Regions from separate parts of the Propionispora hippei DSM 15287 genome, predicted to be linked through region 2. Evidence: riboswitches for the same ligand, from Rfam matches in the RefSeq annotation. Region 2 holds a riboswitch; each other region holds the start of a gene.
What was found. A riboswitch is a leader RNA that binds a small molecule or an ion and turns the genes downstream of it on or off. The one in region 2 is predicted to bind cyclic di-AMP.

Region 1 (5,488 bases), on a different contig from region 2:
CCACTGACGGATTTGCTTTAGCGGAACAGGATCTTTTGCTGCGCGGTCCCGGCCACTTTTTTGGCGAACAGCAGCATGGATTGCCGGACCTTAAGATAGCAGATATTGTCAATGATCTTGAATTGTTGCTTAAAGCTAGAAAGGCTGCCTATGAAACGGTTACGCAGCCCGGTGAATTTGAGAAAGTGCGTCCTTATATAGCGGAACGTTTTTGTCATCACTTTGATCAGATTTTCCAATGTTAAAAATTTATGACATACTGCCAGTCTGCAATGGGGATAAAAAAGGGCGGCCTACGCCGCCGATTATGGGAGAGGAGAAAATTTACATTACTATTGTTACCGGACATAGAAAATATATACAGCCTTTTGGTATAAATCATTAGGACATGCTTTCAGCAGTGGTTGTTAGATGATTCTATGGGGAGTCGCTGCAGTATACTGGCAAAGTGCATAATATAATCTATCGGCTATTCTTTGGCGCTCTTCAATGAAGGTTTCCAGTGTCTGCGCTTCTTCTGGATTAGTCCACCATTCAGAGGGAATTTTTTGGATAACCTTTCTGATTTGGGGCTTGCTGATTTTTTTAAAGGCCTCAACATAAGGTTTAAAATCTTGTGGCGTAAGATAGTTTTTCAATAACATCCGAAAAGCGCGACGGTAATAAATATAAATTTTATTTGCCAAAAAGGTTACCGATTCATTCGTCCATTTTCCTGAGCGGAATAGATGGGAATTATCGATAGCATAGGCTTTACAGTTAGCAGCTTGTGAAACAACCAGTAAATTTTTTCTGTTATTAGTACGGTCAGCGTTGTGAAAGAGATGATCAAAAAATATCACTCCTGCCAATTCATGAAGATTGGTAATCTGTGAAAAGGTATATTTATCAATATAGGTCGCATGGGATATATATTGTGAGGCAAAATGGATGCCTGCAGTAACACCTTCAGCTCGGAGCTGCGGATAGGATTCCAGGAAAGACTCATCAATGGTAAAACACTGGCTGGCAGGAAAACAGAGATTGAGTAAATTACCTAACTGACTTGCCAGTAGTTCACTGATTAATACTTTTGTTCCATAACGGTTGTTTTGGAGCTTGACAATATATATATTGCGGTCGTTGGCACAAAAAAAATGGGGGGATGTCGCTCCGACACCAACGCGTCCCAGATATTCCTTGGCAAACAACATACGTTAACCTCCTGGGAAGAATAGGGAAATAAAAACGACCCGGCTATATGATTAACCGAGTCGCTGGAGTACGGACTTTTAACTTTGTTAGCAACAGCAAACGGTTGATATAGATGTCAGCGATTCAAGATTTACTAGGACAGATCTTACGTCCCTGTTGCTGATGCATTGATCAGTACCAGGAACAAAAATACTGTTGACTGTTAAGAGTGCCAGACAATTGTCTGCTGCGCCGAGCGTTCCTTCAAATAAGAAACCGCCCAAAGTTGTAAGCACTACCGTATCGCCGACCATGCGCCTTAACTGACATACCAGATCATGTCCGTCCTGGCGTTGCTCTTCTCCATCACGCTGCCCTAAGCCGATTACGCCGTTAACGTTCAAGGCATTTCCGGAACCGGTGTTATTAAAGGGATCATTTACAATGCCGGAGCCTTTGGCGATAATTGACCATAGGTCAACTCGCAAGAAGGTCACTTCTCTGATTTCGCCACCCGGCGTAAGAATTTCAACTTCATTGGATTCTGCCGTTATTGCAGGGGTTAGAAAAGCTATCCGGCAATCCTCAATTGCCTGCAAATTTCCATAATAGGTAAACCCGTCAACTCCAAATAGCAATACATCTGTATTGATTTCACGCTCCAGATCTTTAATGAACTCTAGATTACGGATTTCATGTAAAAATCCCATAAACGTTTTCCTCCCTGTGTTAAGAATTATAAACTGACTTACTATACTTTATGAAAAATGGAAGGATAGTGTTCCTTTTTTGGCATATTTCCCTGGTTAAAGCATAACCTAACCGGCAGGGTTGTTAGGGTGAATGACGAATATATTTAGGGAGTCACTGATTTATTCGTATTGTGCGTTCTATCGGGTCTTTTTCCGCCTGGCGTCGTCAGCAAAGCTTCGCGAGAGCACTGCTATTCCTATGGATTTGCTTCCTTGCCAGACGGAAAAATCTTTAGCCAGCCCGACGGGATTATTGAATCAGCGATTCCCAAAGATAAGGAGGAGAGCTATTATGCCGATCGTTCAAATTGATATGTTGGAAGGCCGTTCTACCGAACAGAAAAGAGAACTTGCCAAAAAAATTACCGAGGTAATTGTTGAAACTGCCAAATGTCAGCCTGATGCAGTGACCATTGTAATCAGAGAGGCTGCTAAGCAGCATATCAGCAAAGCCGGCGTACTCATGCTGGATAAGTAGTAATAAGTAAAAAACAGCCCATCGCTTAGCGCGAATGGGCTGTTTTAGCAAGGAGGCATATTATATTTATGAAAAAGACCTTTGCCGGGGATTTAGAGCGAGCGATAACCGAAGAATTGGAACAACTGAAAAAACGTACACCGGAATTAACCTGTCTGTGGGATCTGTTGCTTGTATTGCAGGAAGAGTTTATACAAGTGCTGCAAAGTGATGAGCCAGTCAACCTGGAAACAGGGCGGTTGACTGGTTCAGACGAAGCTTGGAAACAAGTTCATGCCTATATTGCAGGAATGGAAGGGGCCGTTTTACAGCGAGCCATTCCTTTATGGACAATTTATTCCTTGCTGGAGCGGACGGCTCAATATTATCATCAGGCAGGCATCAATAGCGCCTATCCAAAAGAAAAAGCGTGGTATCTTTCCTTGGAGCAAATAAAACTAATGGAAAAACGAAAAGTAGGGGGCGCTGTACGGACCGTACATAATCATCTTTGGGGCCAGCTTGGTTTTGCCCCATTTATGATCGGCAAAGAGTAGTATTTGAAGTCTCGTTTCAGTGACTTTACGAGCAAATAGGAGCATATCATACCATAACGGAGTATGCTAATAATAAGTTTGCGTAAATATAGTATAACATATTGGGATCGGGTTGCCTTTATTGAGCAGCTACGTTATTATATGTGCATGCCGAATTTCTTTTAAAGAAAACGGGGGAACCATTTTTGGGGTGAATCCGCCTAAAGCGGTAGGGATTATCCTTTGTCCGAACCCGACAGCTAACCTCGCAGGCATATAGAAAGGAGTGTACCACCATGTTGAATTTTAAAAAAATACTTTTATGGGGTACCATACTAACTGTTTTGCAGATGACTTTTGTTGCACCTGTTACTTTTGCCAAGGCGGCAGCCAAGCCGGATTCTTATACTAAGAAACTGGATATTAAGGCAACCGCGTATGCACCAGGACCGCATGATAATGGCAAATGGGGTAATTTGACTCATTTAGGCACTCAGATTCGTCCGGGTGTTATTGCTGTAGACCCTTCGGTTATTCCGCTTGGTTCTAAAGTGTATATTGAGTTCCCTGACGGACAGGGAAAGTATGCGGTGGCGGAAGACACCGGCGGCGCTATTAAGGGAAACCGGGTGGATATTGCCGTTGAGTCGGTGGCAAAGGCCTATGATTTCGGTATCCAACACGTTAAAGTATATGTATTAGAAAAATAATGACTAGATCATGGATTGGAGGGTTTGTCTTTCAATCCATGATTTTTTTGTCGAAAATAGGTAAAAATTTTTAACTCCTACATAAAAAATGGTAGATTCGGTAAGTTTAAATGTGGTATTATATTATGAAATACACCTGTATTGTTTTCGGGAAGGAGATAATTTAATGTTTGAGGACAAATTTGCCACAAAAGGGTTAACCTTTGATGATGTGTTATTAATCCCGGGAAGATCCGATATTTTACCGCGGGATGTAGAAGTGAATACCTATCTGACCAGGAATATCAAACTCAACATTCCTATTGTAAGTGCCGGAATGGATACGGTAACAGAAGCACCAATGGCTATCGCTATGGCCAGAGAGGGCGGCTTGGGCGTAATTCATAAGAATATGTCCATTGAACGGCAAGCCAACGAGATTGATAAAGTAAAACGCTCCGAGCACGGAATTATCGTTGATCCCATCTTTTTATCGCCGGATAACATACTGCAAGACGCGCATGATCTAATGGAAAAATACCATATTTCCGGTGTGCCTGTTACGGTAAATAACAAATTAGTAGGCATTATAACCAATCGTGATTTACGGTTTGAAACTAATTTGACCGCTAAAATCCGTGACTGTATGACACGGGAACGTTTAATTACGGCACCTGTTGGCACTTCTCTGGAAGATGCCAAGGAGTTATTACGTCAGCACCGGATTGAAAAATTACCCTTGCTTGATGAAGCAGGCAATTTAAAAGGGCTTATTACAATTAAGGATATTGAGAAGGCTCAAAAATATCCCAATTCGGCGAAGGACGCCAAAGGCCGGTTGCTGGTGGCTGCGGCCGTAGGTGTTGGTGCCGATATGATGGATCGTATTGATGCCATTGTCGCGGCTAAGGTTGATGTCCTGGTAGTGGATACCGCCCATGGCCATTCTAAGGGTGTTTTGGACGCTGTACGGACCATCAAAGCTGCCTATCCGCAAGTCGATCTTATTGCCGGCAATGTGGCTACGGCAGAAGCCACCCGCGATTTAATCGAAGCCGGTGTGGATGCTGTGAAAGTAGGAATTGGTCCTGGCTCCATTTGTACAACCCGTATTATTGCCGGTATCGGTGTTCCGCAAATTACGGCTGTATATTCCTGTGCGCAGGCGGCCCGTGAATATAATATCCCGGTTATTGCCGATGGCGGTATTAAATATTCCGGTGACATCACTAAAGCGATTGCGGCGGGAGCCAGCGTTGTTATGGTAGGAAATCTACTGGCTGGGACAGAGGAAAGTCCGGGCGAAACGATTATTTATCAAGGGCGCAGCTACAAGGTATATCGTGGAATGGGATCACTGGGAGCCATGGCTGAGGGCAGCAAAGACCGTTATTTCCAAGAGAATATGGACAAGCTGGTGCCGGAAGGTATTGAAGGCCGTGTGCCGTATAAAGGTTCTCTGGCAGATACTGTCTTCCAACTGGTTGGCGGCCTGCGCTCCGGCATGGGTTACTGCGGCGTGCGTAACATCCAGGAATTGATTGTTAAGTCGAAGTTCATTCGTATTACCGGTGCCGGGCTGAAAGAAAGCCATCCTCACGATGTGAATATTACCAAGGAATCTCCAAACTATAGTTTGTAAAACTGCAATTGATCTATCAGTACGATAAAACAAAAACACCGTCCACAATTCTTGTTGGCGGTGTTTGTCTTATATCCCTATCCCTTACTCGCGTTGAGGTGTGTTTTCAAACTACCAGAAACGTTCTTCGGCGGTGCTTTTTGTGCCCTGCACGATGAAAAATTTTTGGAATAACGTCTATTGCTCCCCCGGAAAATTTGCTTATTTAGCGCACAAATCACTCGCATAAATCATTCCGT
Region 2 (5,488 bases):
ATCTGGCTAATTCCGGAAAAATAGGGAACCGCTGATTTAGTAAGCCTACCGGCCTGACAAGAAATTTTTCGCTGGCAAGGAAGTAAGACCAAAGAACAGCGGTCCTTATTTCCGTATTTTACCGGCCGGCCAGGCGGAAAAATATCCGCCAGTGGGTTCGCCAACTTTGAAAGTGCAAATTAATTTGCGGGAATTTTTTCGTAAGGCAAAACGGAGGAGACGCCCCAATCGAACATAAGTAAGTCGACGACAACGAGGCCGCAGAAAATGATCCGTAATGGAATTGTATTTTCAGAGTTGGTTAACCACTAGGCCGCGCAGTGTGAATAAATCATCGGTCCCCAAAACATAGGACTACACTTTATTTTCGCGCCAGGTTTGCACCACCGCTATCAGGACGTACAGAATAATCGCGGTCATGACTATGGTTCCGCCGGGAGCAATATCCAGATAGAAAGAAGAAAGCAAACCGGCCGTAACCGACAGGACGGAAAAACCAACCGCCCAGCCCAGCGTCGCTTTAAAGCCGAGCCGCAGGGAATGTGCTGCCGCCACCGGTACAATCATCAGAGCGCTGACCAGCAAAATGCCGACAATCGTCATACCGACCACAACAACCAAGGCTGTCAGGATGCTGAAAATCATGTTGACCCGCCCGGTATCAATCCCACTGACATTGGCAATATCCTCATTAAACGAAGACAGCAGCAAAGGCTTGTGCCAGACAAACAAAATACCGCTTACCAGCAGACCGGCCGCCGCAATCAAGCCGACGTCCTGCAGAGAAACCGTGACAATGCTGCCAAACAGAAAGCTTAGCAAGCCCGAACTGGGCATCTTTGTCATGGTACTGAAAATAATGGCCATAGCTACACCGGCATAAAAAATAATGGCTAATCCCATGTCGGAATACTGGGCGTGCCGGCGTCTGGTCAATTCAATGCCGACCGCTCCGCCAAGCGTCAGGAGCAATGCCCCTGCCATGGGGTAGATACCGGCCAAATGCCCGGCGGCAACTCCGGCAAAGGCAATATGCCCCAGGCCGTCACCGATCAGCGACTGCCGGCGAACTACAACAAAAATACCGATCAGCGGACACAAAAAAGCGGTAATCAACCCTGCCGCCAGCGCCCGCTGCATAAAATCATATTGAAAAAATTCCAAACTTTTCACCTCTTTAGTTTACCTTGCGTCACTTAAAACATAGAACCGCGCCTATCAGACATCAGTAAGGCGACGACTAACAAAGCGGAGCGGAAAAATCTACAAAAATTATCCATATATGTAAGTCATGTAGATCCTAATACCACATATGCCGTCCTTGAGAGTGGGTCGCACGAAATTCCTGGCTGTTGCCCAAAAAGCACAATCCCCGGTTGATACAAGCCACATTGGTTGCCCAGGCCGCCGCCTTTTCAATATCATGGGACACCATGATCACGGTGATGCCCAGGTTCTTGTTCAATGTCCCCAATAATTCATAAATCCGTTGACTGGCGGCATAATCAATCCCGCTGGTAGGTTCATCTAATAGAAGCAGACTGGGGTTACCGGCCAATGCCATGGCCACCATTACCCTTTGCTGCTGGCCGCCTGACAACTCACCAATGCGGCGATCACGCAAATCACTGGCCTGCACCAATTCAAGCATATGTTCCACAATATGTTTAACCACTTTTTTCGGCTGTTTTTTTTGCCTGGTTCCCGCAATCAAGCCCAGTTCGACAACCTCACTGACCGTAATCGGAAAATCGGCTGTATTTTTTCCATAGTTTTGCGGTACATAACTAACCAAACCGCCTAGACGGGCCGCTTTGGCTTTCTGTCCGTTGATCAGCACCTCACCCCGGTCAGGCATTAAAATTCCGGCGATGATTTTCAACACGGTACTTTTACCTGCCCCGTTAGGACCAAAAATCATCAGAAAATCCTTTGCCGCTACCTGCAGTGAAATATTCTCCAATACCGGCTCACTGCCGTAAGCAAAGGTAATATTATTCAGACAAACTTCACACATTCCGCTACTCCTTTACCGTAAGTCTGCAATCCGCACAAATTCCAAACAGTTCCACTGTATGCCGCACCAGTTCATAGCCGTAACCGTGCAAGAGTTCCAACAAATGCTGATTGACCGGGCAAAAATCGATACAAACCGCCTGACCGCATTTTACGCACACTACATGATGATGGTGGTGATCGGCGGTGGCAAGCTCATAACGGATACCCTCTTTGCCTGTGCTCTTGATGGGAATGAGTACGCCTAATTCAACCAGGACACTGACATTGCGGTACACCGTATCCAGGCTGATGTTCGGATAAGCTTCGCGAACACTGTGCCAAATGCTGGTTACCGTAAGCGGTTCCGTCGACTCATAGACCTGCTTGATAACAGCCCGGCGCTGTGGAGTCAGCCGGCAACCCTGCTCTTTAAGTCTTATTACTATATTTTCCATTTATTGCCTCATTCTTTCTTCATAAAAATAAATATATAAAAAAAGCTCCGGCTATCGCCAGGCGCTTCCGACAAATCAGCGTATGGCTGAAAAAATAATGGGGAAGCCGCAGCCTCCCCCAAACGATAATTAAACTATGCGGCGAGCTCCAATATAGCGAGCTCCCCAATAACCGCTGCCTAGTTGGTCAGTGACTACGCCACGGCTGGACGTTGCACTGATAAAAGTGCCATTCCCCAAGTAAATACCCACGTGAGAAGGTCCCGGAGCGTATGTAGAAAAAAACACCAGATCGCCTGGCTGCAACCGGCCATAAGAAACAGCCTGTCCCATGCCGAAGTCATCATCGGCTGTTCGCGGTAAATATACACCGCTTTGAGCAAAGACAAACTGGACATAACCGGAACAATCGAACCCGCCAGGGCTGGTTCCTCCAAACTGATACGGAACCCCTGCATAGCTCAGGGCATTTTGGATAATTCGCCGTGCCATAACACTTGACCCATCGCGGCTTACCGGAATCTCACGGCCCATCAGAAGACGGTAGGTTTGATACCCGACGACGCCATCCGCTTCCAATCCGTGGTCACGTTGGAAAGCCATCACGGCCCCCACCGTTCGGGAACCAAAACTCCCATCCGCTTCGCCGGCATTATAGCCAAAGTCGTTCAGCTTTGACTGAATGGCGGCAACCTCCGGTCCGGTATCACCTTTTTCAAACGCCGCGGCAGCACAGGTAACAGAAAACATGCAAAACGCCAAAACAAAAAATACAAAGAAACGAGACACTTTACCCATGTACGGCTCCTCTCACAGCCTCCGAGGTTAGCTGACGGGTTAGGGTTGAGGTTCTCCCTACTCAAAAACATGAGTTTCACCCCCTACAAACGGTTCCCCCGTACCTGAGCTGGATTCGGCTTTATCGCTCACAAAGATCAAATATTCAATATTTTTACATAAAATCCTGCCAAAAAATGCGTAATATTCCTACAAAAATATATTTTTTTCAAAGAACAGGCTGCTTACTTTTTCTTTTCCGGCAGTTCAGCCTGGAGCCAATACAAAGGACGCTGCTTTACTTCTTCGAAAATCCGTCCTACGTATTCACCGATGATGCCCAGTCCCAGCAGTTGTATCCCCCCCAGCAGAGACACGCTGGCTGTGGCCGTACTCCAGCCTGGAACCGCCTCATTGGTAAAAATCTTAATATAGATGACATGGACCGCAATGCAAAAACTAATAAAAGAAAATACTATGCCAATATAAAAGGCCATCCGCAATGGCAGTTTGGAATAGGCCGTAATGCCGTCCAACGCAAAATGCATCATCCGCCGCACCGAGAATTTGGATATGCCGGCAAACCGTTTTGGCGCGACAAACTCAATCTGCACCTGCCTGTAGCCAATAGCACCGACCATCCCCCGGATAAACCGGGCCCTCTCCCGGAAGCGCCGGAAACTTGCCACTACTTGTTTATCCATTAGACGAAAATCCGAACCGCCTTCCTGGACATGCACCTTGGACATAGCGTTCATCAGCTTGTAAAACATTCCTGAAGTAAAGTTCTTAAACCAGGGAACCCCCTCCGTCGTTTTCCGGATGGTCTGGACAACCTGAAAACCCTCCTCCCACTTGCCGATCAGCAGCGGCAACAGCTCCGGCGGATGCTGCATATCGCCGTCCATAGTAATGACGGCGTCACCCACGGCATGATCAAGCCCGCAGGTTAGCGCTACCTGATGTCCAAAGTTGCGCGCCAGCAACAGAGCCCGGACCCGGCCATCCCGCTGAGTTAATACATCCAGCAATAGCGGCGTCCTGTCGGTTGAACCGTCATCCACAAAGATCAGTTCGAAATCATAGCTCAGTGGCGTTAATACTTCACATACCGTATCATAAAAAATTTCTATATTTTCTTCTTCATTAAAAACCGGCACCACCACCGATAATAAAGCCATAACCATATCACCCTGCATTCCATTCGCAAAATAACTTCTTTATATCTAATTCTTTAAATCCTGTCTGAGCACTGAAGCACCTTTTAAATACAGGTGCTTGATCTCTTTTTGCGGCACTTCGGTATTCCACAAAATCAGCACCCGGATACAGCGCGCCACCCCTTCCGGGTTATCAATCTCCAGCGTCCCAAACAGAGGAACTTCGGACCAGCCCATTATCCTGGCACCGGCCGCCGGAAAAGCGGCGTTAATATCCGGGGTAGAGCTGAAGATCACCGCCCCGATATCCTCTATATCAATTTTATTTTCCTCCACAATAAGCGCGAGCAGTTCCGCGACATTCGCAAAAATCTCCTCCCGTTCGTTTCTCTCCACTGTAGTAGCTCCTCTGACGCCACGCAACAAAGATGTACAACCCCTTCCACAACATTACATTTATTTAAATTAGGAATATACCTTATTTCGGCATTCGTCCGGCAAATCCTCTTGTTTTTCTTATGGAAACGCTGATTAAATAAGCCTGGCGAGATTTTTGCGTCTGACAAGAAAGTAAAAAGCAAATCGAAAATAGTTGGGCTATTTTAAAGCTTACTGACGATACCAGGCGAAACAAGCTCCGCCGGGACATGGCGTACGAATAAGTCAGCCGCTCCTTAAACATCACCTACTATCTTGCCCGGCTAGCCGCTAAGCATACCTAACGGAACAGCAAATTAAATCTTATATGTTTTCTAATGATTTATGTTATAATAATTGGGGTATAAAACTACGCGGTGATTGTATTTGAAGGAGGTTGTCACGCTCAGCATGTATGACGACGAAGCTAACAATAAGAATAAAAATAAAAAAAACCAGCGTTCTTCACCAAAGTTCTTTTCAAAACTGACTGTCATTGCCATCATTGTGTTTATCGTTATCATTGCCGGTGCCGGCATCGGCTTTTTAACGGCCAGCATTCAGACTATGCCGGGACTAAAAGGCGATATCCGTCCGGCGGCTTCTTCCCAAGTATTTGATATTCACGGCAAACCGATTGCCACCATCCATTCGGCCGAAAACCGGCTTCCTGTTTCCATC
Region 3 (5,488 bases), on a different contig from region 2:
TACCTCAATATAGCATTCGATACCCTATTGGCTTTTAATCAACCATTCAATTTAACCCGCATGACCGGCAAAATATTCACGCTTTACCGAATGCTTAGTCCATCTATGATATCACCGCTATTTTAGTAACAGATAGGCGCCCACAGCCAGCAAAAACAGGCCGGCCAGGTCATTCCATTCCCAGGCCATAGGCTCCAGGCCAAAGCCGCCGAAATGATCAATAATAATGGCCGTCAGCACCTGTCCGACGATAATGGCCGTCGTTGCGTTAGCCATGCCGACTTTGGGTATGCTGGCAGCCACCAGATAGATAATGAACACACTGATCACGCCACCCAGGTATACATACCAGGGTGCTTCCGGCATGGCCGCCAGACTGCCTTTGCCCATTTTAAAGACAAACAGGAGTAGCAGTAAAATGACCGTACCAATGAAATGCACGACAAAAGTGGTTTCAATAAGACCGATGACCTTGCTCAGCACCGCGTTCAGCGAACCTTGAATGGCCATAAATATGCCCGATAAAAGCGCCAGCAGCAAAGCCAGCATATTATTCGATAAATCCACGCGGCATACACTCCTTTTAAAAGACCGGTCAGCCCTAAACTCTAACGGACGGCCATTACTGCCGACTGCCTTGAGGGAACGCTGATTTATTCACGCGGTATTCCGGCGAAACTTTTGCCGTCTGGCGGCATCGTAGATCTTGAAGAACTTAACTATTCTCTAAGTTAAGCTTGATTACCAGCCGAAAACAGCTCCCGCCCCACTGGCAAGCTCATTAAATCAGCATTTCTCCAGGCTTGCTAAAAGCTTAAGCCAGTCAATAGCTAAAAAAAGCGCCCTGCAACTACCGTTTAGGGCGCTTTTCTAGTATGCTTCATTGCAGCGATTTTATCCATTTCAATATGGCCGCTGTCGTTTCCCGGTAAAAAGCGTGCAACTGATGGTCACCGCCCGGTACGGCAATCAACTCCTTTCTGCCGCCGAGCTGTTGGTATAAGGTTTCCGCCTGAACAAAAGGAACTGTCTCATCCTGCGTCCCATGAAGAACAAGAACAGGAATGTCTTTAAGCAAACGGGCAGCCTGCAGCAAATCATAGCCGGCAAAATCCCGGACAAAGTCAGCCGTCAGTGAGTTCCGGCCATAGGAATCGGTAACCTGTACCGTCTTCCCCGCCAAAAGCCGTTGGTAGTTCTCCTGTAAAGCCAGCCGGAAAGTTTCTTCCAGATTTGATGGTGTCGCCCACAGGCACAGCCCGCTGATTCCTTCCGGCTGTGTTGCGGCATAGGATAACGCCGCACTGCCGCCCATACTGCGTCCCAGGAGCACCAGCCTGCTGCCGATCTCGTGCCGAACAAACGCCGCCACTGCCGCCAGTTCATCAATTTGCTGCGTCAATGGGCCAAGAGGAGTAAAATCGAAACGTACCACCGACAAACCCAGTTTCACAACTTCCTCCGCCAAGGCAACCGCCCGGCCGCCGCCCTCTTTGGAACCGAGGAAACCATGACAAATAATTAGTACCTGATCGGCAGTACCTTCGTGTACTACAACAGGTAATTGCGCATTGGCCTGAATAAGCGCAATGGACTTCATACATGTCCCCTTCTTTCCGGCTTGTTTAATAAAATTAATAAAAAAAAGAAACAGGCACCAGCCTGTCAATCAATAATGTATACAGTTACCTGCTGCCTGCCAAACCGCAGGGCATCGGCATGACTGTCAAACGCTAAATCGATTACGTTACCACGAATTGCTCCACCTGTGTCATCGGCGATAGCATATCCATATCCTGGTATGTATAAACGGGTTCCTAAGGGAATCACATTGGGATCCACTGCAACTAGGCCCTTGCGCAATTGAGTACCACGAGCTGTATAACTGGAATTACCGGGATCAAACGCACTATAGCCGGAGGCCCGCATGCTGATTGAACGGCTGTAGCGGCTGGTATCCGAACCGGTGCCGCCACGATTCAGATAAGCAAAGGTTTCGCTGCCGGCAACTCCGTCCACAGCCAAGCCGTTGCTGATCTGGAACTCCGTAACCGCCCGGAGCGTGCCGTTGCCAAACACTCCGTCAATAGGCCCCTGATAAAACCCGGCATCAGTCAACAGTTTCTGCAATACCTGTACGTCATCACCGCGCATGCCCACTTTGAGCGCCGTGTCTCCCGGCGCGGCAAACACAACGGCATGTACGGCAAGCAGTATACAGACGAACACTGCTGTAAGGAAAAATCTCCTCAATCGTACCACCTCTCTTTACTCGCCCCAAGCTAACTGCCATGAAAAATACCAGGGCAATATCCCTTGCGGCTTCTGCCTCCGAGGTTAGCTGTCGGGTTAGGGTAAAAGAGAAGGAATAGAGAACCCCTCCGGATAACCGGATTCACCCCTGTATATCTAGTGGTCCCCCCGTACCTATAAGGATTCGGCATTATATATTATAATAATCCAAGCTTTCCCGCCTGTCAATGTCCGTGCTTTGGTCTAGATCGCCGTATAAAACAGTTAGGGCTTATTCGGCAGGCTGTACATGGTGTTCTTCGGTATAGCTGCGGTATTTGTCAAAAATAATCCGGAGCGTCGTAATTAACGACTTTTTAGCGCCGCCCTGATAAATCCGGTCAATCAAATGTACCAGTTCATCCACTCCGTCCTTCAGGCTGTAGCCGACCAACGAGTCCGCAATATGCCTTCTGGCCAGTTTAGTAGCCAATGTACAGTCGGCCTCCACAATTTCACCTGTCGCAACCTTCACCAGGACGACAATTCCCACAACCTTATATATCTCATTGGCGGTTATGCCAATTGGCAATTTGGCATAACCGGAAAATAAAACCAGATCATCACACAATATTTTACTCAGGATAAACACCACCAAATGTCTTATTCTATGCTTAACCGTTTGATCGCTATATTGACATCCTTGACCAATAGACCGGTCATAAACTCAACCATACTCTTTATCCGGTACTGGGCATCATAGACCACTTCCCGGAGCACACTCCCGTACCGGACGGTAACATCCAGCGAGATGGATATGCCTGTCTCCCGGTCATGGGAATTTTTTATATGAATTTGCCCGGTTTTACTAATTGAGGTATTATTGGTTGCTACAAAATCGACAATCGAAGCGATGGCCGCATCGGAAATCAAGAGCTTACCATAATAGCTAAAAGTAGGACGGATAATCGACTTTTCTCCCAGCTTATTTCGCCGTTTGGCCTGGGGCTTCTTAAAGAATATTTCCAAAGGGTCAATCATGTAGCCGGAAAAATGAGGTTTCAATTCAATGGTCGGTACCGGTATGATATGTTTCCCCTCTTTCAGGCGGCTTTCCCTCGCTTTGGCGATCTCGGCTTTCGTAGCAATGTCCTCAATTAAAATAGTCTTGCTGATCGCCGGCAATTGCAAGGCATCGACGATTTTCTGCACCATGTTTTCCGAAGTACCCAGGACCAAAATACGGGACGGCCGTACTTCGGCAATGGCAGCCCGCACCTTTTCGGCGTGCTCGGCCTCCATAAAGATGGCCCGCCGTACGGCTTTAATCTTGCTCGGCTCTTTCTTTGCCGAATAGCCGGCGATAATTTTACTGTCTTTTATCAAAATACCATCATCAATGATGGCATCCGCGGCATGCTCATGTGCCACGATGAGCGCACGATGACTCTTACCGGTTCCACTCGGTCCCACTAACGCAATTACATCCACTGACTGCCCTCCAAGCCTGCTCTTAAAAATTCTCTATACATAAAAAATAAACACCTTCCAAGGTGTTGTCAAGTGGGCCTATGGAAATTGTTCTGCACTTGCCGTTCTAACTCGGTTATGCGCGTAGTGTAATGCATAAGTTTACGCGCATACCGGGTGTTATTCCGTAGCAGTTTCTCATTTTGCAGTGCCAGCTTTGACAATTGTTCACTTTTTTCTCGTTCCAGCAAGTCAAGCAAGTTCATTAGCACCCGCCGGCTTAGCCGGAGTGCCTCGACCTTATCCTCCAACTCGCTGATGCGAGCCTTCAAGTCTGTAATGAGGCTGACTTCTGTATCCATTAGCATCCTCCTGAAATCTTAGTGGTCCACCAATCCTGAAAGTGCAAATTAAATTACAGGGATTTTTCCGCAAAGAGAAGACGGCGAAGGCGCACCTAACGGTAATAGGTAAGTCGACGACAGCAACAGTCTTGCAGAAAAAATCCGTGAAGTTATTGCAATTTCAGCGTAGGTGGGCTACTACCCCCTCGGGGAGCAAAGATTTTCAGCCAACGACGCCGGTACAGCAACAATACCCAGCGTCTCAGGAAAACGACCGGGAATCCCGTGAAAGTCCGACCCGCCGGTAATAAGCAACCGGTGGCGCCGGGCCAAGGCGAGGTATTGTTCTGTCTGTTCGTCGTCATGTCTGGGATGGTACACTTCTAGCCCATCAATACCAGCCTGGATGACTGCCAGGACAACCTGGTCATCGCCAACCAGCCCCGGATGAGCCAATACAGCCACACCACCGGCCTTTTTGATCAAAGCAATCACACGGGCCGGAGAAAGCTTGTCATGGGGGACGTAGGCCGGTCCTCCCGTGGCTAAAAGTTTCTCAAACACGTCACCGACGCTAGGGAAGTAGCCCTTGGCCACCAGTGTCCTTGATATCTGGGCCCGGCCGATGGAGGTCGCCGTTCCGGCAATGTCCAGCACCTCCTGATAGGTAATATCAAACCCAAGGGCTACCAGCTTTTCAATAATACGCCGGGTACGCGTCCGGCGGCTTTGAGTCAACAGCGTCAGTTGCTCTCTTAACTCAGGTTGGTGAATATCAATATGATAGCCTAAGATATGAACTTCATGGCCGGGCAGATCGGTGCTGAATTCAATGCCAGAAATCAGCGTCAATGCGTCGTCCGGTGCTAAGCTTTCCTGCTGTTCCAGCAATAAAAGTCCGTCTACCGTGTCATGATCGGTAATGGCAATATAGCGTAAGCCGGCTTCCCGTGCCTGCCGTAAAATTTCAATGGGAGTATAGCGGCCATCGGAAGCGGTAGTATGAATATGTAAGTCAGCCTTCATCAAGCCTCAGCCAGGCTATAAGCCAACTCTACCAGCGTACGCACTCCCACACCCGTACCGCCTTTAGTCTGGTCTCCCTTAGCCTTTGTCGTATCCGAAGTACCGGCAATATCCATATGAACCCAGGGAATAGCTTCCACAAAATGACCGATAAACAGTCCTGCCGTGATCATACCGGCCATTCTGCCGCCGGAATTTTTCAAGTCGGCAATATCGCTCTTGATTTGTTCCTCATATTCCTCAAAATGGGGCATTTCCCACACTTTTTCTCCGGCAGCAGCCGCGGCTGCTTTGACCTGATTGCACCATTCAGGCTGATTGGTAATAAGCCCGGAGGCAACATTGCCCAACGCTACGACACAGGCGCCGGTCAGCGTAGCCAGATCAATGATTTTCTCAGTCTTCTGTTTTACCGC

Region 1: it holds a riboswitch for cyclic di-AMP, as region 2 does, so the genes downstream of both, F3H20_RS20340 (3D domain-containing protein) here and F3H20_RS15880 (C40 family peptidase) in region 2, are expected to answer to the same signal.
Region 3: it holds a riboswitch for cyclic di-AMP, as region 2 does, so the genes downstream of both, F3H20_RS04475 (3D domain-containing protein) here and F3H20_RS15880 (C40 family peptidase) in region 2, are expected to answer to the same signal.

What each region holds. Positions count from the first base shown of each region.
Region 1 is NZ_FQZD01000004.1:280,771-286,258, forward strand. It holds gene recG (ATP-dependent DNA helicase RecG) at 1-245, shown strand, start outside; gene F3H20_RS01435 (HipA family kinase) at 408-1,193, opposite strand; gene F3H20_RS01440 (hypothetical protein) at 1,281-1,883, opposite strand; gene F3H20_RS01445 (2-hydroxymuconate tautomerase) at 2,125-2,403, shown strand; gene F3H20_RS01450 (hypothetical protein) at 2,472-2,939, shown strand; cyclic di-AMP (ydaO/yuaA leader) riboswitch at 3,078-3,207, shown strand; gene F3H20_RS20340 (3D domain-containing protein) at 3,215-3,628, shown strand; gene guaB (IMP dehydrogenase) at 3,795-5,249, shown strand.
Region 2 is NZ_FQZD01000036.1:29,899-35,386, reverse strand. It holds gene F3H20_RS15900 (Na/Pi cotransporter family protein) at 1-24, shown strand, start outside; gene F3H20_RS15895 (metal ABC transporter permease) at 355-1,164, opposite strand; gene F3H20_RS15890 (metal ABC transporter ATP-binding protein) at 1,301-2,017, opposite strand; gene F3H20_RS15885 (Fur family transcriptional regulator) at 2,022-2,453, opposite strand; gene F3H20_RS15880 (C40 family peptidase) at 2,583-3,251, opposite strand; cyclic di-AMP (ydaO/yuaA leader) riboswitch at 3,253-3,382, opposite strand; gene F3H20_RS15875 (glycosyltransferase family 2 protein) at 3,476-4,411, opposite strand; gene aroH (chorismate mutase) at 4,457-4,813, opposite strand; gene F3H20_RS15865 (transglycosylase domain-containing protein) at 5,219-5,488, shown strand, end outside.
Region 3 is NZ_FQZD01000006.1:229,193-234,680, reverse strand. It holds gene F3H20_RS04485 (DMT family transporter) at 118-567, opposite strand; gene F3H20_RS04480 (alpha/beta hydrolase) at 881-1,600, opposite strand; gene F3H20_RS04475 (3D domain-containing protein) at 1,666-2,262, opposite strand; cyclic di-AMP (ydaO/yuaA leader) riboswitch at 2,311-2,453, opposite strand; gene F3H20_RS04470 (DUF3870 domain-containing protein) at 2,525-2,884, opposite strand; gene F3H20_RS04465 (Asp23/Gls24 family envelope stress response protein) at 2,896-3,723, opposite strand; gene F3H20_RS04460 (translation initiation factor 2) at 3,792-4,064, opposite strand; gene F3H20_RS04455 (PHP domain-containing protein) at 4,245-5,072, opposite strand; gene F3H20_RS04450 (leucyl aminopeptidase) at 5,072-5,488, opposite strand, start outside.